DNA from 3 places in the Spiribacter curvatus genome. Region 1 is predicted to be linked to each of the others. Evidence: predicted binding sites of a transcription regulator. Region 1 holds the regulator's gene; each other region holds the start of a gene.
What was found. The regulator sigma-54, encoded in region 1, starts transcription at its own class of promoters, with help from an activator protein. The targets are predictions, from matches to a motif close to TGGCANGNTNCNTGCTT.

Region 1 (6,851 bases):
CCGTCAGCAATGGCAGTGACAGTATCGCCGCCGCCAGCCGTGGTGCGATCACCCGATGCTCGGGGTCCACGGCCATCATCTCCATGCCCGCCAGCTGTTCGGTGGCCTTCATCAGCCCGATCTCGGCGGTCAGCGCGGACCCCGCGCGGCCGGCGAACAGCAGTGCCGTGACCACTGGACCCAGCTCACGGGTCAGCGATAGCGCGACCAGCACACCCAGCGACTGCTCGGCACCGAAGTCGACCAGGGTGTAATAACCCTGCAATGCCAGCACCATGCCCACGAAAAGCCCGGAGACGATGATGATGACCAGGGTCAGGACGCCCACCGAGTAGACCTCGTGGGCGAGCAGGCGGGGCCTGCGGACCAGCGTACCGGCCCCGCCCATCACCCGCAGCAGAAACATCACCGCGCGACCCAGTGTCGCAACGGTCTCCAGGCTGGTGGCCCCCAGGCGCTGAAACCCGCCGATCATCCATCCCCCTGCCGCAGATCCTCGGCGATCGGAGCGGCCGGATAGTGAAACGGCACAGGACCATCCGGCAGCGCGTTGAGGAACTGATCCACCCAGGCGCTCTGGCTGTTGCGGAGCTCGTCCGGCGTGCCCGACTCGATCACCCGACCGTCCGAGATCACATAGGCCCGATCGGCGATCTGCAGGGTCTCACCCACATCGTGGGAGACGACCACGCTGGTCAGCCCCAGGGCATCGTTGAGCTGCCGGATCAATTGCATGAGCGCGCCCATGGAGATGGGGTCCTGGCCGGCGAAGGGCTCATCGTAGAGGATGATCTCCGGATCCAGCGCGAGTGCGCGGGCCAGCGACACCCGTCGCGACATCCCACCGGACAGCTCGCTCGGGTAGAAATCACGAACCCCGCGCAGCCCCACTGCCTCGAGCTTCATGAGCACAACGGTCCGGATCAGCGTCTCCGGCAGCTGGGTATGCTCGCGGAGCGGAAACGCGACGTTGTCAAAGCAGTTCATGTCGGTGAACAGAGCACCGCTCTGAAACAGCACCCCCATCCGCCGGCGCATTCGATAGAGGTCGCCACGCGAGAGTCCGGCCACCGACTCACCATCGACGGCCACACGTCCTGCCGCCGCCCGTAATTGACCGCCGATCAGGCGCAGCAACGTTGTCTTGCCGGTCCCGCTCGGCCCCATGATGGCCACTACTTCGCCCCGACGGACCTGTAGATCAATGCCGTCGAACAGTCGATGCTGGCCGCGGCTGAAAACGACGCCGCTCAGGTCGATCAACGCCTCGGACTGGCTTGCTGGCATGCGGTTGGCTTCGCTGATGACGATTTTCGATGGGGGCCTGAGTATCCGCCAAGGCATGACACCGGTCAAATGCGATACCGTACGCCGAGTACCGTGTCACAGACTGGAGCCCATGCTGCTCGCATCCCTCATCATCACAATCACGCTCGGGTTCGTCGCCCTGGCATGGAGCGCCGACCGCTTTGTCGATGGCAGTTCTGCCCTTGCCCGTCACCTCGGTGTATCGAGTCTGCTCATCGGCCTGACCGTGGTGGGCATCGGGACCTCCCTGCCGGAAATGCTGGTCTCCACCATCGCCGCGCTCGAGGGCACGCCGGGTATTGCACTGGGCAACGCACTGGGATCGAATATCGCCAACGTCGGGCTGATCCTGGGGACCACCGCACTGGTCAGCCCGCTGATCATCGGTAGCGGGATCCTGCGCCGCGAGTTCCCGCTGCTGATGTTCGTTGTCGTGGCGACCGGTGCCCTCCTCGTCGACGGCACACTGTCGCGCCTGGACGGCCTGCTGCTCCTCGCCGGCATGGTCGGCGTCCTCGCCTGGATGGCCTGGCAGTCGCGCCACGCCCGGAGCGACGATGCCCTGATCAGCCGCGAACTCGCATCGGCGGTGCCGGCGGCCATGCCGCCCCGCCAGGCGATGCTATGGACCGCTACAGGGCTTGTCATCCTGATCGCCAGCTCACGGATTCTCGTCTGGGCGGCGGTGGCACTGGCAAGCCGACTGGGTATCAGCGACCTAGTGATTGGTTTGACGATCGTCGCCGTCGGCACCAGCCTGCCTGAGCTTGCGGCCGGTATCGCCAGCGTGCGGCGCGGCGAGGGCGAGCTCGCGGTGGGCAATATCATGGGCTCGAATCTCTTCAACCTGCTGGCGGTACTGGGGATTGCCGGCGCCATCGCGCCTTTCAGCTTTGATATGAGCGGGCTGGCGAGGGATTACGGCATCATGACCGGCTTCATGCTGGCGATCGCGGTCATGGGCTTTCTGGTCGGCCAGCGCGGTCGGTTGAATCGATGGGAAGGCGGGGTGCTGGTCATTGCCTACCTCGCGTATCAGGGGCTGCTGTTCTACAGCCAGGGTTAAGGGCCAAGACAATGACTGCGGATACAGACTTCTGTCGCCTCGGCCGTGCCGTCGTTGAGACCGAAATGGCGGCGCTCGACGCGCTCCAGTCCCGTATTGACGGGACCTTTGCCGATGCCTGCCGGTCTCTGCTGGCCTGCAGCGGACGCGTGGTCGTGCTGGGGATGGGCAAATCAGGGCATATCGGCGGCAAGCTGGCGGCGACGCTGGCAAGCACCGGTACCCCGGCGTTTTTCGTCCATCCGGGCGAGGCCAGCCACGGCGATCTGGGGATGATCACGTCCGGGGACTGCATCATCGCCCTGTCGAACTCCGGGGAGACGGAGGAGATCAATCGACTGCTGCCGGCCATCAAGCGCCGCGGACTCGATCTGATCGCCATTACCGGCAATGCCCGATCGACGCTTGCCGGCGCCGCGACCATCCACCTCGACGCCGGTGTTGATGCCGAGGCCTGCCCCCTCGGTCTCGCGCCCACCGCCAGCACGACGGCCGCGCTGGCGATGGGCGATGCGCTGGCGATCGCGCTGCTCGATGCGCGCGGATTCACCGCCGAGGACTTCGCGCACTCCCACCCGGGTGGCCGTCTCGGCCGACGCCTGCTGCTACGTATCGAGGACCTGATGCATACCGGCGAGGCGATCCCTGTCGTGCTGCCGGAGACGACAATGGCCGATGCGTTGCTGGAGATGACCCGTAAGGGGCTGGGGATGACCGCAGTGGTCGATTCGCAACGGCAGGTGTTGGGCATTTTCACCGACGGTGATCTGCGCCGCGCGCTCGATGAGGGTGTGGATGTCCATGCCACGGCGATCGACACCGTCATGACCGCCAATCCACGCTGTGTCGAGGTCTCGCAGCTCGCCGCCGAGGCCCTTGCCGTCATGGAACGGCACAGCATCAATGGGCTGCTCGTGAATGATGCAGCGGGCTGTCTGTCCGGGGCGCTGAATATGCACGACCTGCTGCGCGCGGGCGTTGTCTGACGTGCGCCGGGCAGCCATCGGCCTGCTGGCGATGATCCTGGTGGCACTGATCGGCTGGCGGATGATCGGGACCGACAGCGGTGATCGCACTGCCAGCGTGGGTACTGAATCGGCACTGGCGGCCTACGCCCGCGATGTCACGCTGACCACAACCGATGTCGAGGGTCATGTCGCCTGGCGGGTGCGCTCCCCGAATGCCCGCCAGAACCGCGGCGACGAGGCCTGGCGACTGGCCGCACCGGAGTGGCGCGTGGCAACCGATGAGGGCGCACCCTGGCGCGGGCACTCCGATCACGCCTGGATCGGACCCGAGCAGACACAGGCGCGCCTGACCGGCCATGTCGTCATCGAGCGCGAGCGCCCCGCCGGTATGACCCGGCTGACAACCACGCTGCTGGAACTCGAGATACCCGAGCGGTATGCCGAGACCGACCGCGCTGTGACGCTGACGCAACCGGGCACCCGGATCGATGCCATCGGCGCCCGCGCCTGGCTCGATGAGCGGCGTATCGAGCTACTGAACAATGTAAGGGGACGACATGATGCGGCTTCATCCTGAATACCGCCTGACCGGCGCCATTCTGTGCCTCCTGATCGGATTGCCAGTGGCACACGGCCAGGACGGCACCAATGACGCCAGCGCGCCACCGGTTGAACTCATCGCCGACAGCGCGGAGGTGGATGATGCACGGGGCATCAGCGTCTACCGCGGCGAGGTGGTGCTGACCCGGGGAAGGCTGCGCATCGAGGGCGATGTCATGCATGTCTACGCCGACGATGACGGCCGGCTGGAGCGTGTCACCGTCGACGGTGCCCCGGCCACTTACCGGGAGACACTGGCCGATGCGGCTACCCGGCATGCCGAGGCACCCCGCATGGAGTATTTTGCCATCGGCCCCGAGCGGCTGATCCTGCGCCAGGGCGGACGGCTGTGGCAGGGCGACAATACAGTTACCGGGCGGGTCATCACTCACTACCCCCAGGCCGGCCGAACGGTGGCAGAGAGCGGTGATGACGATGCCGAGCGCGTCAATGTCACTGTGACGCCGGCAACGGATTGAATCGGATGACACGGAATCGACTCGAGGCAAACGGTCTGTATAAGGCCTATCGCGGCCATGCGGTCGTCGATGGGGTGTCTCTCGGGCTGGAGAGCGGCGAGATCGTGGGGCTGCTCGGCCCCAACGGCGCCGGCAAGACCACAAGCTTTTACATGATCGTCGGCCTGATCCGCGCCGATGGCGGCGATATATGGCTCGACGGCGAGACCATCACTGGACTGCCCATGCACACCCGGGCGCGACGGGGAATCGGCTATCTGCCCCAGGAGGCATCCGTGTTCCGGCGCCTGTCGGTGGTCGATAACCTGCTCGCCGTGCTGGAGACCCGCGATGATCTCTCACGGACCCGCCGCTTCGAGCAGGCCGATGCCCTGATGGAGGAGTTCAGCATTGGGCATCTGCGCGAGCAGTCCGGCATCAGCCTCTCGGGTGGAGAGCGCCGGCGCGTGGAGATTGCCCGGGCACTCGCCGCCGATCCACGATTCATTCTCCTCGACGAACCATTCGCGGGTGTCGATCCCATTTCCGTCGGTGACATCAAGGGCATCGTCCGCCACCTCGCCGATCGTGGCATCGGCGTTCTGATCACCGATCATAATGTCCGCGAGACATTGGCGCTCGTCGATCGGGCCAGCATCCTCAATGCCGGCCGGGTGATCGCCGATGGGACACCCGCGACGATTCTCGACAATGCCGAGGTGCGTGCCGTCTACCTCGGCGAGGACTTCCAGCTCTGAGACTGGCGAGGGGTTCACGCCCGGCGTTAGTCTGGTGCCATCAAAGAGGGCGCGGGAAACAATGAAGCAATCGCTTGAACTTCGGGCCAGTCAGCAGCTGACCATGACACCACAGCTACAGCAGGCGATCCGGCTGCTGCAGCTGCCGGCCGCCGAGCTGAGCCTGGAGATCCGCGAAGCGCTCGAGTCGAACGTCATGCTCGAGCCGGATGATGACACCGACACAGCGGCCGCCGACGAGCAGTCCGAAGCGCCCGGCGAGCCAGCGGTCGACCCATCGGAAGCGGTACTGGGGTCGAGCGCCACCGATGCGACCCAGTTCGGCGAAGGCATCACGGTCGCCGACCACTGGGATGAGCCCGGCAGCGGTGATGACTCCCTCGACCGTCATGCAGCCCCGTCCGGCTCGCTACAGGATCATCTCCAGTGGCAGGTCGATCTCTCCAGCCTCGGTGAGCGGGACCGGCGCATCGCCGCCGCATTGATCGATGCTCTCGACGAACGGGGTCATCTGACCGAGCCCCTGGCTGATCTGCTCGAGACGCTCGGAGGTGACGGGGATATCGACGAGGATGACGTCAATGCGGTGCTGACGATCCTCCAGCACATGGATCCCATCGGCGTCGCGGCGAGCGATGCCCGTCAGGCGCTGCGCATCCAGATCGATGCCATGCCGAGCGGAACGCCCGGCCGGGCGGTGGCACGGCGGGCCATCGACGCCGACTGGAAGCTCTTCGGTAGCGCTCAGCAGTCGGTCCTGCGGGATCGACTCGGTGTCGATCAGGCGACGCTGGATGAGGCCCTGCGGCTTATCCGCCAGCTCGATCCGCACCCCGGCTCACGATTCGGCGAGACCCGGACCGAGTACGTCGTCCCCGACTGCCGGGTCCGGCGCGTCAATGGCCGCTGGCAGGTGGAGATCAATCCGGAGGCGTCCCCCCGGATCCGCGTCAATGATTACTATGCCAGCCTGATCCGGCGTGGCGATGGCAGTCGCGATAACAGCCTTCTGCGCGAGCACCTGCAGGAGGCGCGCTGGCTGATCAAAAGCCTGCAGTCCCGGGGTGAGACCCTGCAGCGGGTGGCTGAGTGCATCGTCGAGCGCCAGCAGGGCTTTCTGGAGTATGGTGAAGAGTCCATGCAGCCGCTGGTGCTGCGCGATGTCGCCGAGGCGATCGATATGCACGAGTCCACGGTCTCACGGATCACCTCCCGCAAGTACATTCTCACCCCCCAGGGCACGCTCGAATTCAAGCAGTTTTTCTCGAGCCATGTCCCGACCGCCGATGGGGGTGAGTGCTCGGCGACCGCCATCCGCGCCAGAATCCGGCGCCAGATCGCGGCTGAAAAGCCCGCTCGTCCGCTCAGCGACTCACGACTCACCGAGATGCTCCGCGACGAGGGGATTCACGTCGCACGCCGCACCGTCGCCAAATACCGGGAAGTCATGGGCATTGCCTCATCCACCGAACGCAAACGTCTGGGCTGAGAAGACAATAAAAGGGGAAACCATGAAAATCGACGTCACCGGCCATCATGTCGACATCACCGACGCCCTCCGCGACTACGTCGAGGAGAAGTTCGAGCGCCTCGAGCGCCACTTCGATCATGTCGTCGATGTCCACACGATCCTGACCGTGGAAAAGAAGACCCGGAAAGCCGAGGCGACCATGGTGGTCAGCGGTGCCCGGCT
Region 2 (6,851 bases), 360 kb from region 1:
GTGAATGAGCCCCGGTGCGGGCTTGCGGCAGTGACAGCCCTCGCCCGGGCCATGCGGGCAGAAAAAGATCCCCGCCAGTGCGCCACCGGCGTCCGAGACGGCGGTCTGCAGGTGCCGGTGAATAGCGGCGAGGCAATCGTTGGTGAGCATGCCGCGGGCAAGGGCCGACTGATTGGTACAGACTGCGACCGGAATCCCGGCCGCGGTCAGACGCGCGATCGCCTCAAGGCTGCCGGCGATCGGCTGGAACGCCGCGACACTGAGGATATAGCTGTCGGCGTCTTCATTGATGACGCCATCCCGGTCGAGGAGTACGCAGCCAGCGCGCACCGCTCAGCTGGACTCCGGCAGCGCCGAAACGTCAGCGATCGCCAGGAACAGCTGCTGGAGGCGCTGTAGCAGCGCCAGGCGGTTCATCTGTATGGCAGCGTCATCGCTCATGACCATCACCCCATCGAAAAACCGATCGATCGGCTCACGCAGCTCAGCGAGCTTTGCAAGGGCCTCGCTGTAACCACCCTGCGCGATCAGTGCCTCCACCGCCGGGGCGCGCGCCGCCATGGCGGTATTCAACGCCTGCTCGGCCGGCTCAACCAGGCGGTCGGTATCGATATGCGCCGGTGGTGTCCGGTCGGCCTTACGAAGGATATTGCGGATGCGCTTATTGGCGCCGGCGAGGCTGCCTGCGGCGGGCAGCCGGGCGAAGTCGTGGCAGGCCCGCAGCCGGCGGTCAAAATCCAGCGGCTCGAGGGCATCGGGCGCGTGGACCGAGCGGACTGCCTCGAAGAGCTCGGCGCCATAGCCCGCCTCATGGTAGAGCCCACGCAGTCGTTCGAGACAGAATTCGACCAGTGGCTGAACCTGTGCACCGGCATTGAGCTCCGCCGGCTGGTGGGCGGCCGCATCTTCAAGCAGAGCGGTCAGATCGATCGGGTGCTCCCCCTCGATGAGGCTGCGGAGTAACCCGACCGCCGCGCGTCGCAGCGCGAACGGATCCTTCGCGCCGGTGGGCGCCTTGCCGATGGCAAAGATCCCGGTGAGGGTATCGGCGCGTTCGGCGACAGCCAGCAGCCGGCCCAACGGCGAGGCGGCAATGGCGTCGGCGGCGAACCGGGGTTGATAGATTTCATCGAGGGCAATCGCCACCGCCGGCGCTTCGCCGTCCTCGGTGGCGTAGTAGCGGCCCATGACTCCCTGTAGCTCGGGGAATTCATCGACCATCTCCGTGACCAGATCGGCCTTCGCCAGCCGCCCGGCGCGTCGTGCCTGCTCGGGATCGGTCTCAAAGCGCTCGGCATAACGGGCGGCGAGATCCGCGACTCGTGCCGATTTATCCGCCAGGCTGCCGAGCTGTTTCTGGAATACGACCTGCTCGAGGGCCGGAAGGCGCGACTCCAGGGTCCGGGCCCGATCCTGATCCCAGAAGAACGCTGCATCGGCAAGCCGTGGCCGGATGACCCGCTCATTGCCGGCGACCACCCGGGCCGGATCGCGACTGTCGATGTTGGCGACGGTGATGAACCGCGGCAGCAGGTGGCCATCCGCGTCACGCACCGGGAAGTAGCGCTGGTGACCCTCCATGCTCGAGATCAGTGCCTCCGGCGGGACGCGCAGGAAGGCCTCGTCGAAGCTTCCCGACAGCACCACCGGCCATTCCACCAGGGCATTGACCTCATTGAGCAGCGCCGGATCGATCACTGCATGACCACCGATACGCTCGCCTTCGGCACGCACGCCCTCGAGGATATGATCCCGCCGATCCGTGCGATCGACGAGGACATGGGCATCGCGCATCGCCGCCGTGTAGTCATGGGCATGGGCAAGCACCACCGGGGCCGGGTGATGGAAGCGGTGACCGCGGCTTTCCCGGCCGCTGTCGACGCCGAACACGGTCACCGGGACGACCGCTTCATCGAGCATGAGCACCACCCAGTGCACCGGGCGGACGAATTCGCTGGTCTGATCGCCCCAGCGCATTCGCTTGGGAATCGGCAGATGGCTCAGGGCATGCTCGATGATGCCGGGCAGCAGCTCCCGCGTGTCGCGGCCGGATTCGGTACCACGATGCGCGAGCCAGGCCCCCTCGTCGGTCTCCAGGGTCTCTAGCTGATTGACGTTAACGCCGCAGGAGCGGGCGAAGCCCTCGGCGGCACGGGTTGGTGCACCACTATCGTCATAGGCCACGGCCAGCGCGGGCCCACGGCGCTCGAAGTCGCGGTCGGGCTGGCGACGCGCGACCGCCTCGATCTGGACGGCGAGGCGGCGGGGCGCACCCAACGCCCGGCACGTCGTGTATTCGACACCGGCACGCTCGAGACCGCCCGCCACTGCAGTGGCGAGGCGATCACTGAGATCGTCCAGGGCGCCGGGCGGTAGCTCCTCCATGCCCAGTTCGAAGAGCAGCGTCGCGGTATCACTGCTCATGCCGCACCCCGTCTGGACTCGGTCGTCGGACACAGCGGGAAGCCGAGTGCTTCACGCGAGTCGTAATAGGCGCGGGCCGACGCCCGGGCCATGGTGCGGACACGCAGGATGTAGCCCTGCCGCTCGGTCACCGAGATGGCGTGCCGGGCATCGAGCATATTGAAGGCATGGGAGGCCTTCATGGTCATCTCATAGGCCGGGAGGGCCAGCCCCTGGTCAACAAGCCTCAGCGCCTCGCGCTCGCAGGTGTCGAATTGCGTGAAAAGGCTCCCGACATCGGCTTCCTCGAAGTTGTAGCGGGACTGCTCACGCTCGTTCTGCAGGTAGACATCGCCGTAGGTGACGGGTCCGTCGACGCCCTCGCTCCAGACCAGGTCGAACACGCTCTCCACCTCCTGGAGATACATCGCGATCCGCTCCAGACCATAGGTGATCTCGCCCATCACCGGCCGGCAGTCGAGGCCGCCGGCCTGCTGGAAATAGGTGAACTGGGTGATCTCCATGCCGTTGAGCCAGACCTCCCAGCCGAGCCCCCATGCGCCCAGCGTGGGCGACTCCCAGTTGTCCTCGACAAAGCGGATGTCATGGACCAGCGGGTCAATGCCGAGCGCCTCCAGCGATCCCAGGTACTGCTCCTGGATGTCCGCCGGCGAGGGCTTGAGCGCGACCTGGAACTGGTAGTAGTGCTGCAGGCGGTTGGGGTTCTCGCCATAGCGGCCGTCAGTGGGCCGCCGGGATGGCTGGACATATGCGGCGCGCCAGGGCTCCGGGCCGATCGACCGCAGGAAGGTCGCGGGATGGAAGGTCCCGGCACCGACTTCCATGTCGAGGGGCTGCATCAGCACACAGCCGCGGTCGGCCCAGTATTTCTGCAGCGCAAGAATCAGCGCCTGAAAGGTCATGGAGGCTCTCCAGCGAAACGGCGAAAGGCCGAAAGTATAGCCCGGCCACGCCACCCCTGTCAGGCCGCGCTCCGCCACTGATTGCACGGGTTTGGTGCGCTTGATCAGGCAAACGCGTTAGAGTGGTGCATGCACCCCGACTGGTGCCCCGTATTGGTCATATTGGGGCCCGATTTGGTGCGCTCTGACGGATTGGCACGGAAAATGCTTCTCCCCGGGGGACTTTTTAACGGATACGACTGGAGGCCAAACGATGGCTCAAACCGCCGACGACGTTCTTGCAATGATTAAGGACAACGAGGTCCGCTTTGTGGATCTGCGCTTCACCGACCCCAAGGGCAAGCAGCAGCACGTCACACTGCCGGCCCACGCCGTGGATGCGGATCTCTTTGCCGAGGGGAAGATGTTTGACGGATCCTCGATCGATGGTTGGAAGGGCATCAACGAGTCGGACATGATTCTCATGCCCGATGCCGATACCGCCATGCTCGATCCGTTCTTCGACGACATGACCCTCACGCTGGTCTGCCAGATCATCGAGCCCAACACCATGCAGGGTTATGGCCGTGACCCGCGCTCCATCGCCCAGCGCGCCGAGGCCTATCTGCAGTCCACCGGCATTGGTGATGTCGCCTACTTCGGGCCCGAGAACGAGTTCTTCGTGTTCGATGACGTGCGCTATGGCACCAACATGAGCGGCTCGTTCTACAAGATCGACTCCGAGGAAGCGGACTGGAACACCGAGAAGGTCTATCCCGATGGCAACATGGGCCACCGTCCGGGCGTGAAGGGCGGTTACTTCCCGGTGCCCCCGGTGGACAGCCTCCACGACATGCGCTCGGCGATGCTCGAGTGCCTGACCGACGTCGGCATGACCACCGAGGTGCATCATCACGAAGTGGCCACCGCCGGGCAGTGCGAGATCGGCGTGGGCTTCAACACCCTGGTGAGGAAGGCCGATGAGGTGCAGACCCTCAAGTACGTCGTGCACAACGTCGCCGCCGCCTACGGCAAGACCGCCACGTTCATGCCCAAGCCGGTCGTGGGTGATAATGGCAGCGGGATGCACGTCCATCAGTCCATCGGCAAGACTGGCGAGATGCTGTTTGCCGGCGATCAGTACGGGGGGCTGTCCGAGACGGCGCTCTACTACATCGGCGGGCTGATCAAGCATGCCCGGGCGATCAACGCCTTCGCCAACGCCTCGACCAATAGCTACAAGCGGCTGGTCCCGGGCTTCGAGGCGCCGGTGTTGCTGGCCTACTCGGCCCGTAATCGCTCCGCATCCGTGCGGATCCCGTGGGTGGCCAATCCCAAGGCCCGGCGCATCGAGCTGCGCTTCCCGGACAGCACCGCCAACCCGTACCTGTGCTTTGCGGCGATGCTGATGGCCGGTCTCGACGGGATCCAGAACAAGATCCACCCCGGTGATGCCATGGACAAGGATCTCTACGACCTTCCGCCCGAGGAAGAGGCGGATATTCCCAAGGTGGCCTTCTCGCTGGAGGAGGCGCTGGACGCGCTCGACAAGGATCGCGAGTTCCTGAAGGTGGGCGGTGTCTTCAGCGACGACGCCATTGATGGCTACATCGATATCAAGCGCGAGGACGTCCAGCAGCTGCGGATGACGACGCATCCGATTGAGTTCAACCTCTACTACAGCGTCTGATCCGCTCGCACTGTGACGATGTTCGATCAAAGACCCCCGCACCTGCGGGGGTTTTTTTCTTCAATCGAGGGCGACGATGACGAATGCCGCGACAATCGATGCCTGCGGAATCCTCGATAACCTCACCCGTGCCGTGGTGGTGATCGACGCCGGGCGCCGGATCGTTCGCATGAACGCGGCAGCGGAATCGCTCCTGCATATGAGCAGTCGGCAGGCGCTGGGCGAGCGGTTCACGCAGGTCGTCCCGGCCCTGGCGGTTCTCGAGGAACCGATTGAGCAGGCCTTTGCCCAGGCGGCGAGTTATACCGAGCGGGAGATGCGCCTCAGCCTTGGGCCGGACCGCACCATTACGGTGGACTGCGCGATCACGCCGCTCGATCAGACCGAGACGCTGTTGCTGGAGTTCGAGCAGCTCGATCGCCATCTGCGCATCTCCCGCGAGAACCGGCTGATCGCGCAGAACCAGGCGATCAGGGAGCTCATCCGGGGTCTGGCCCACGAGATCAAGAACCCGCTGGGTGGGCTGCGTGGCGCGGCGCAGCTGCTGGATTCGGAGCTCGATGATGATGACCAGCGCGAGTACACCCGCATCATCATCAGCGAGGCCGATCGGCTACGGACGTTGGTCAACGGCCTGCTCGGGCCCGATTCACGGATCGAGCACTCGCCCACGAACCTCCACGAGGTCCTCGAGCATGTCCGCAGTCTGGCGGTCGTCGAGGCCCCCGAGGGAGTGGAGATCCATCGTGACTACGATCCGAGCATTCCGGTGATGGCGGCAGCCAGCGACCAGCTGATCCAGGCGCTGCTCAATCTGGTGCGCAATGCCCTGCAGGCGGTCGGCGAGAGGGGCCGGATCACGCTGCAGACCCGCACCCAGCGGCGTTTCACGATTGGTGAGCGTCAGCACCGGCTGGTGGCGCGGATCGAGGTGATTGATAACGGACCGGGGATCTCCCCGGCGATGCAGGATCAGATTTTCTACCCGATGGTGACGGGACGGGCGGAGGGCAGCGGTATTGGCCTGCCGATTGCCCAGAACCTGGTGAATCAGCATGGCGGGCTGATTGAGTGCACCAGCGAGCCCGGGCACACCGTCTTCACCGTCTGGTTACCGCTGGAGGATGCCTGATGGATGACGCAATCAATGTATGGATTATCGATGATGACCGCTCGATCCGGTGGGTCCTGAAAAAGGCGCTGGAGCGGGATGGCATGCAGGCGGTGGACTTCGAATCCGGTGAGGCGGCGCTGGCGGCGATGGGTGACGGCGCGCCGGATGTACTGATCACCGATATACGCATGCCGCGGCTCGATGGGCTGACGCTGATGAAGCGGGTCAATGCGTTCGACGCCGAGCTGCCGGTGATCGTCATGACCGCCCATTCCGATCTCGACGCGGCGGTGTCCGCCTATGAGGGTGGCGCGTTCGAATACTTGCCCAAGCCCTTCGATGTCGAGGAGGCCATCGATCTGGTCCGCCGGGCGGCCGCGGCGGTCCGCAGCAGTGCGCCGGCGGCCGATCCCGGCGGCGAGATGCCGGAGATCATCGGCGAGGCGCCGGCGATGCAGGAGGTGTTCCGTGCCATCGGCCGTCTGTCGCGCTCCAATATCACCGTGCTGATCAACGGCGAATCGGGGACCGGCAAAGAGCTGGTGGCGGGCTCGCTGCATCGCCATAGTCCACGGGCGGAGAAGCCGTTCATCGCCCTCAATATGGCCGCGATTCCACGCGATCTGATGGAGTCTGAGCTGTTCGGTCATGAGAAGGGCGCGTTTACCGGCGCCCACCAGGTCCGGCGTGGCCGTTTCGAGCAGGCCAATGGGGGCACGCTGTTCCTCGATGAAATCGGTGA
Region 3 (6,851 bases), 430 kb from region 1:
ACAGTGTGGTCGTGGTCTCGAGTTGTGAGAGCAGTACCGCGTTGAAGGGCAGCCAGTCCGAGGCGAAGCGGCCAATCGCGCGCAATACGACGGTCGAGATCAGTGATACCAGCAGGCTCAGACCGAAAAGGCCGACGATGAGAAGCGAAAGCAACCGGTTGCGGATTAACTCCAGCATGCGCCCATGACGGGGTGGCTGGTGGGTAACGTCCCAGATTGCATTCAATGATCGCTTTAGCTGTGCAAAGACCGCTGTCGCTCCCACCGTCATGGCCACCAGTCCAGCGACGGTGGGAATCCAGCCAGCGCGCTCAATACGGGTGTTGGCGACAATCTGACGGGCGGCCTGCGCGGCCTCTGGGCCGATGAACGTCTGTAATCGGGCGACGATGCGGCTCTCCGCGGCCTCGGGCCCGAGTACAACGCCGATGCCCGCGATCACGAAGATCAGGATCGGCGCGAGTGAGAAGAGTGTGTAGAAGGCGAGGGCGCCAGCACTCCCAAGGGCGTTATGGATCTGCCAGAGCCGTCCGGCCTCCACCACCACGCGGATCGTGTTGACGATCAATGTGGGTACCCCTGTCAGGCCTGGCATGTCCGCGCGCATGAACACGAGCGCAACGCCAAGGAAGCCGAGCCATCCGGCATACCAGAGGTTGGTGCCACCGGTGATGATCGCCATACCCAGCAGACCTGCAGCGATCATGTAATAGGCCATTGGGATCAGCGTCTTACGGATGACATCGCCTTCCCGGCCGAGGAGGCCGACGGTGGCCGAGGCTGCGACGACGTTATGGACCGTGACCATGTTGCCACCGGCACCGCCAACCGCCTGCAGCGAGACGACCATCGACGCGCCGAACGAGCCCAGACCGATCTGCTCGGCGGTGGAGATCTGGAAGAACGAGAACATCATGTTGCTGATGGTGTTGCTGCCTGCGAGAAAGGCGCCCAGTCCGCCGACGGTGGGCGCAAACAGCGGCCAGAGTTGCCCGGTCAGCGCGGCGACGCCCTGAGCCAGCATCTCCGGCATGCTCGCCACCCGATCGAGCGTGCCCAGGGCAATACCATTATCGAGTGCCGTCTGAATGGCGGTCACGGTGTCATGGCCATCAGGCGCGGAGTTGATGAACACCTGCACCATCGGCACCGCAAAGATCAGCGCCGATCCAGCCGAGACAATCGTGCGGCCGGCGGTCTTCCAGGCCCGCAGATAACTACCGTGATCCCACATCTGATGCAGGAAATAGGTGATCAGCGAGGTCACCAGCAGGATAAAGCCGGGAAGATACAGCGGCTGCGAGGCGGCCGTGATGCCGGAGCCAAAGACGTTGGGGATGGATAGCGTAACGGCGTCAGCCCGCAGTGCATCGGTGACCGGCGGGATGACGCGGGTCAGCACCAGCAGGACAGCGACAATGATGTAGGGCATCCACGCCTGGAGCTGGGAGAGCGGTTGACTCTCATCCCGCGCTGGCTGGGCCGCTTCCTGCAGCGTGCTGATCCACTCTGGCTGCCAGTGCTCACGGGCCTCGAAATCAAAGGTGTCCCTGGGCAGGAACCAACCGCGCCGCGCCGCGGGGATAACGATGGCCAGTCCGATCAGGCCGCCGAACAGCGCTGGAAATTCCGGTCCCAGCAGCGCGGCGACCGCATAGTAAGGCACCACAAAGACCACACCGGCGAACAGCGCGAAGCGCCATGCCCGCAGCCCCTCGATGAACGAGCGCTTCTCGCCGAAAAAGCGGGTGAGCATGCCGACCATGATCAGTGGGATGAACACTCCGACCAGGGCGTGGAGCATCGCGACCTGCATGCCGATCTGGTCGAGATACTGTGCGTAGGGCGTTCCCGCGGCTTCGACCATGCGATCGGTGACCGACTGGCCGGACAGCCCCGCGTTGACGCCGACGATGATCGGCGTACCGATCGCACCGAACGACACCGGCGTGGACTGGATGATCATGGCCGAGACGACCGCCGCCATGGCCGGGAAACCGAGCGCGACCAGTAACGGTGCGGCGATCGCGGCGGGCGTACCGAACCCGGATGCACCCTCGATCAATGCCCCGAACAGCCAGGCGACGATAATCGCCTGGACGCGCCGATCTGGCGAGATGTCCTCAAAACCCTTCTGGATCACGCTGATCGCACCGCTCTCACGCAGGGTGTAGAGCAGGAGGATGGCGCCAAAGACGATGAACAGAATGTTCAGCGCGGTGACAACGCCGTTGACCGACGCGCCGGCGACGATATTCAGATCGGTGCCCCAGAAACCGAGGGCGACGACCACTGCGACGCCGTAGGCGAGGGGCATGGCATGTTTCGCCGGCCAGCGCAGCATGACAAGGAAAACGGCAACCGTTACCAGGGGTAACAGTGCCATAAGAACGATCAGGCCCAGATTCACGGCGTGTTCTCCTCCGCCAGTCAGTCAGTGTCCGTTTCTACAGCGTCTTCGTTATTCAGAGATCATGTCGGGATGACCGTAATAGTTTGGACATGTTCCCAGAGCGGCGCAAACCCGCGCAGGCCGGTCCTCAACCTATTCCGAGTCGTCGAGTTTGCGGTACAGAGTGCGGCGGCCGATCCCGAGAATATCGGCCGCGCGGCTGCGATTACCGCCGACGGCATCCAGTACCTGGCGGATATGACTCGCCTCGACCTCGGCCAGCGTCGCAAAGGAGCGCTCCTCATGGCCGCGTGTCAGTGTCGGCGCATCGGGTGCCCGGCCGATCCGTCCAGGCAGATCGACTGCCTCGATCTGCTGGCCATTGGCGAACGCGAGGGCGCGTTCCATAGCGTTGGCAAGCTCGCGGACATTACCGGGCCAGTCATGCGCGGCGAGCTCGGCACGGGCCTCGGGGGTCAGCGCTGGCGGTTCGCGGCCCTGGCGGCGGGCCGCCGCAGTGAGGAACCCGACCGCGAGTCGATCAATGTCCGTACCGCGCTGGCGCAGCGGCGGCACGGTCACAGTGAATGTGTCGATGCGGTAGAAAAGATCCTCCCGGAAGTCGCCGTCGGCGACGCGTTGCGTCAGATCCCGGTTAGTGGCGGCGACAATGCGTACATCCACCTGGAATTCGGTGTCGGCGCCGACCGGCCGCAGTGAGCCGTCCTCGAGGACACGCAGCAGCTTTGCCTGCAAAGGCATCGGCATTTCGCCGATCTCGTCGAGAAACAGTGTTCCCGTGTCGGCGGCCTGGAGTAGACCGCGCCGCGCGGAATCGGCGCCCGTGAAGGCACCGCGGACATGGCCGAAGAACTCGCTTTCGAGGAGCTCGGCCGGTACGCCCGCGCAGTTGACGGCGATGAAGGGCTTGCCGGCACGCGCGCTTTCAGCATGGACGGCGGCGGCAACCAGCTCTTTGCCGGTGCCGCTCTCGCCATGGATGAGGACCGGGCTGTCGGTGGTGGCGATGCGCTCAATGCTGCGATAGAGCTGTTGCATGGGCGCGCTCTGCCCGACCATGCCATGAAAGCTTTCGCGGCCATGGAGTGCCTCGTAGCCGCTCAGACGCCGGCGTAACTGGATGTTCTCGAGAACACGGCCCACGCTCAGGCCGAGATGATCCAGATCGAGCGGCTTGGTCAGAAAGTCGTCCGCGTCCTTTTCCAGTGCATCGACGGCCTGCTCGATGGTCCCGAAGCCGGTGATCACGATGAACCCGATTTCGCGGCCGCCGGTGGCGCCACGGACATGCTCGAGCAGCTGAATGCCGTCGCCATCCGGTAGGCGCAGATCGCTGACCACCAACGCGGGTTGATGCTCGTCGAGCGCGGCGCGCGCTTCCGTCTCCCCCTGCGCGGTGACGATGCGATGGCCCAGGCGCTCGAGCTCATCGCGCAGCAGCCCTCGGAGGCTGCGGTCATCCTCCACGACAAGAGTGATGGCCGTTGATGGGTCGCTCAAACGGGTGCCTCCGTCTCGCGTCGCGGGAGCCGCATGACAAAGCATGCACCGGGCGGGTCGCCCGCCGATAGAGTGAGTCCACCCCCATGGCTGCGGGCGACGCCATGGGCCACCGCCAGGCCGAGTCCGGTCCCCGATCCGACCGGCTTGGTGGTATGGAATGGTTCGAAAAGCCGGGCGCGTTCCGCTTCGGGAATACCGGGGCCGTCATCCTCGACCCGGATATGACAGGCATCGGCATCAATGTGGAGGCCCACCCGGATCGTGCCGTGGGGCGTTGCCTGAACCGCGTTGCCGAGGAGATTGCAGAGTGCCTCCTCAATGCGCGGTCCGTCGATGGCGAGAACCGGTTCCTCCGCCTCGTCCAGCGCACCGTTCTGCTCAATGGTGACGCCAGCGGCGGCCGGATCCTCGCGGATGCGATCGACGGCACTGGCAATCACGCGGGAGAGTTGTGTATTGCGACGCTGCAGCGGGCGGCTGCGGGCGAAATCCATGAGCTGACGGACGGTCTGGCTGATACGCGTCACCTCAGTGCGCATATCCTCCAGTGTCTGCCGCGTCCGGGGGTCGAGATCGTCGCGCCGCAGCAGCCCCTGGGCGCGGCCATCGAGTACGCTCAGCGGCGTGCCCAGCTGATGAGCCACGCCGGCCGAGAGCTCACCCACCGCTGCGAGCTTGCGCGAGGCCTGCAGATCCGCCTGGAGGTCGGCCTGCGTGCTGCGGCGCTCAGCGATTTCGTCCGCCGCGCGCTCGATGCGATCGAGCATGGTGTTAAACCCCTCGCCGAGCTCACGGGTTTCGCGTGGGCCGGTGGGGTTGATCCGATAGTCCAGCTGCCCATCCGCGACCTGGTCCATCCCCCGCGCCAGGGTATTGAGCGGCGAGCCGATCGCGCGCCGATGACCGACGATGACGATCAGCGACAATAACAGCGCAAGGCCGGCAAGTGCGGCTGTGCCGGTGACACGGATGCGCCCGAGCATATGGCGGAGACTGTCCGGCTGACGGGTGATCTGGAGAATGGCGGCGATGCGGCCGCCCTGGGTGGTCAGTGGCAGAAAGTACGCATAGGTCGGGTCCTCGCCCAGGGCCGCATAGCCCTCGCTGCGTGGCTCCAGCGTGTTGAACGCCTCGGCGCGCTCGGTGCTGAAGCGGCGCTCGCCAACACCGGCACCGGCTAGCAGCTCGCCCTCGCGCCCGTAAATATGAGCGCCATAGACCCGCCCGAATTCAAAGGCGGAGCGCAGCGAGTCCTGCAGCAGGGCCGGCTCGCGTCGCCGGATCGCGCGGTTGAGTGGGCGCTGCAGGGTACGCGCGATAAGCTCAATGTCCTCGCGCATGCGTGATTCCGCCTCACGCTCCAGCCAGCCGATCCCCAGCCACCCGACCAGCCCAACGGCGAGCGTCACCGGCAGCACGATCAGTACGATGATCGCGGTACGCAGCCGCATCTCGCTGAAGCTCGGCCATTCTGGCCGTGTCAGCATGGCAGAGAGTGGGTCATTTCGGCACATATTCGCATGAGCGACCTCCTGAAAATCCCATCACGCCCAGTCTGAATCAGTTGGCAGGGTGTTTGCACTGTTTTGGGTGACCCGGATAGCCGGGCACGTTAATCCGCAAGATCAGGAGTCAACCAATGCGAATCACAACACCCCTCATGTCCCTGAGCCTGGCCGCCCTGATGGCGGCGTCAATGACAGCGGGTGCGCAGAGCGATGGCGGCACGGACTTCTCTGACGATCAGATTGATCAGTTCGTTGAGGCCCAGAACGAGGTTATGGAGATCCGCAACGAGTACGTCCAGCGCATCGAGTCGACCGAGGACCGTGAAGAGGCCATGGCGCTCGAGCAGGAGGGCAACGAGATGATGGTCGAGGCCGTCGAGGACACGGGTCTGAATGTCGACACCTACAGCTCGATCGCTCAGGCTGCCTCGGAGAATCCTGAGCTCGCCGAGCGTATTCAGTCGATGATGGACTGATCCCGCGCGCTGCTCAGGGGGGAGCGGCCCGGCGGTCGCTCCCTCATCGGCCTATAACCAGGAGTTGTTCCATGCATCACATGGCTCATTCAAATCGGCGCCACTGGCTGGCGCTGATTACGTTGCCGTTTCTGATCGGTCTCCCCCCCGTTGCATCGGCGCAGGAGGGGATCGTTGAGGAATGCCAGATCGAGGACTACAGCTACGAGGAACGTCGGGGCCAGCTCTATATCACCGGCGCGGCAACCTGCAGCGAAGCCAGGCTGGAGCTGACCGTTTACGACGATGCATCCGGTGAGGAACTGGCCAGTGATTTCACCTACATCATGGATGGTGACTTCGAGATTTCACTGAACGCGCCGGTACCGGAGGCGATCGTCGTTGAATATGTCATTGAGTAATGCGGGAGACTAAGCGCAGGGTGATACGAGCAATCACGTGATCCACAACGAAGGATCGTTGACATGAAAGCACTCGTTTTTCACGGCGCAAATGCCCGTCAATGGGAAGATAAACCGGAACCCGCTGTCGAGCGGCCAACCGACGCAGTGGCATGAGTCGCAGACGATTCGTTATCCGCGCGTTGACCGTCATCCTGTCGATCCCGGCAATCCTACCGACGACGGCACTGGCACAGACACCGACATCCTTCGACCCCGCGACCATCATCGGCTGGGAGCGCCACTCCTTCAGCGGCGAGACCGGCTACACGCTCTCGCAGCGCAACGCACATCGAGGCGTGCGCGCCGAATGTGATGAGGGTAGCGCGTCGGGACTCGTCTACCGCGAGGGGATCGACCTGACCCGCACGCCGATCATCGAGTGGCGCTGGCGTATTGTTGAACCGATCAGTCGCGGTACCCCGCGCCAGAAATCCGGCGATGATTATGCCGCACGACTCTACGCCGTGGATGAACACCCCATCCTGCGCTGGCGGACCCGGGCAATGAA

Region 2: a site for sigma-54 is predicted at 3,520-3,536, ahead of glnA (glutamate--ammonia ligase). Genes of this name have one in related genera too.
Region 3: a site for sigma-54 is predicted at 5,482-5,498, ahead of SPICUR_RS05700 (DUF4168 domain-containing protein). Genes of this name have one in related genera too.

The regions. Positions count from the first base shown of each region.
Region 1 covers NC_022664.1:1,572,520-1,579,370, forward strand. Annotated here, with positions in the region: gene mlaE (lipid asymmetry maintenance ABC transporter permease subunit MlaE) at 1-475, opposite strand, end outside; gene SPICUR_RS07685 (ABC transporter ATP-binding protein) at 472-1,287, opposite strand; gene SPICUR_RS07690 (calcium/sodium antiporter) at 1,400-2,374, shown strand; gene SPICUR_RS07695 (KpsF/GutQ family sugar-phosphate isomerase) at 2,386-3,360, shown strand; gene lptC (LPS export ABC transporter periplasmic protein LptC) at 3,362-3,919, shown strand; gene lptA (lipopolysaccharide transport periplasmic protein LptA) at 3,900-4,421, shown strand; gene lptB (LPS export ABC transporter ATP-binding protein) at 4,427-5,158, shown strand; gene SPICUR_RS07715 (RNA polymerase factor sigma-54) at 5,220-6,647, shown strand; gene hpf (ribosome hibernation-promoting factor, HPF/YfiA family) at 6,670-6,851, shown strand, end outside.
Region 2 covers NC_022664.1:7,278-14,128, forward strand. Annotated here, with positions in the region: gene gmhB (D-glycero-beta-D-manno-heptose 1,7-bisphosphate 7-phosphatase) at 1-330, opposite strand, end outside; gene glyS (glycine--tRNA ligase subunit beta) at 334-2,424, opposite strand; gene glyQ (glycine--tRNA ligase subunit alpha) at 2,421-3,326, opposite strand; gene glnA (glutamate--ammonia ligase) at 3,580-4,995, shown strand; gene glnL (nitrogen regulation protein NR(II)) at 5,072-6,127, shown strand; gene ntrC (nitrogen regulation protein NR(I)) at 6,127-6,851, shown strand, end outside.
Region 3 covers NC_022664.1:1,144,847-1,151,697, reverse strand. Annotated here, with positions in the region: gene SPICUR_RS05715 (YhjD/YihY/BrkB family envelope integrity protein) at 1-2,410, opposite strand, end outside; gene SPICUR_RS05710 (sigma-54-dependent transcriptional regulator) at 2,546-3,913, opposite strand; gene SPICUR_RS05705 (sensor histidine kinase) at 3,910-5,403, opposite strand; gene SPICUR_RS05700 (DUF4168 domain-containing protein) at 5,556-5,900, shown strand; gene SPICUR_RS05695 (hypothetical protein) at 5,972-6,301, shown strand; gene SPICUR_RS05690 (DUF3047 domain-containing protein) at 6,454-6,851, shown strand, end outside.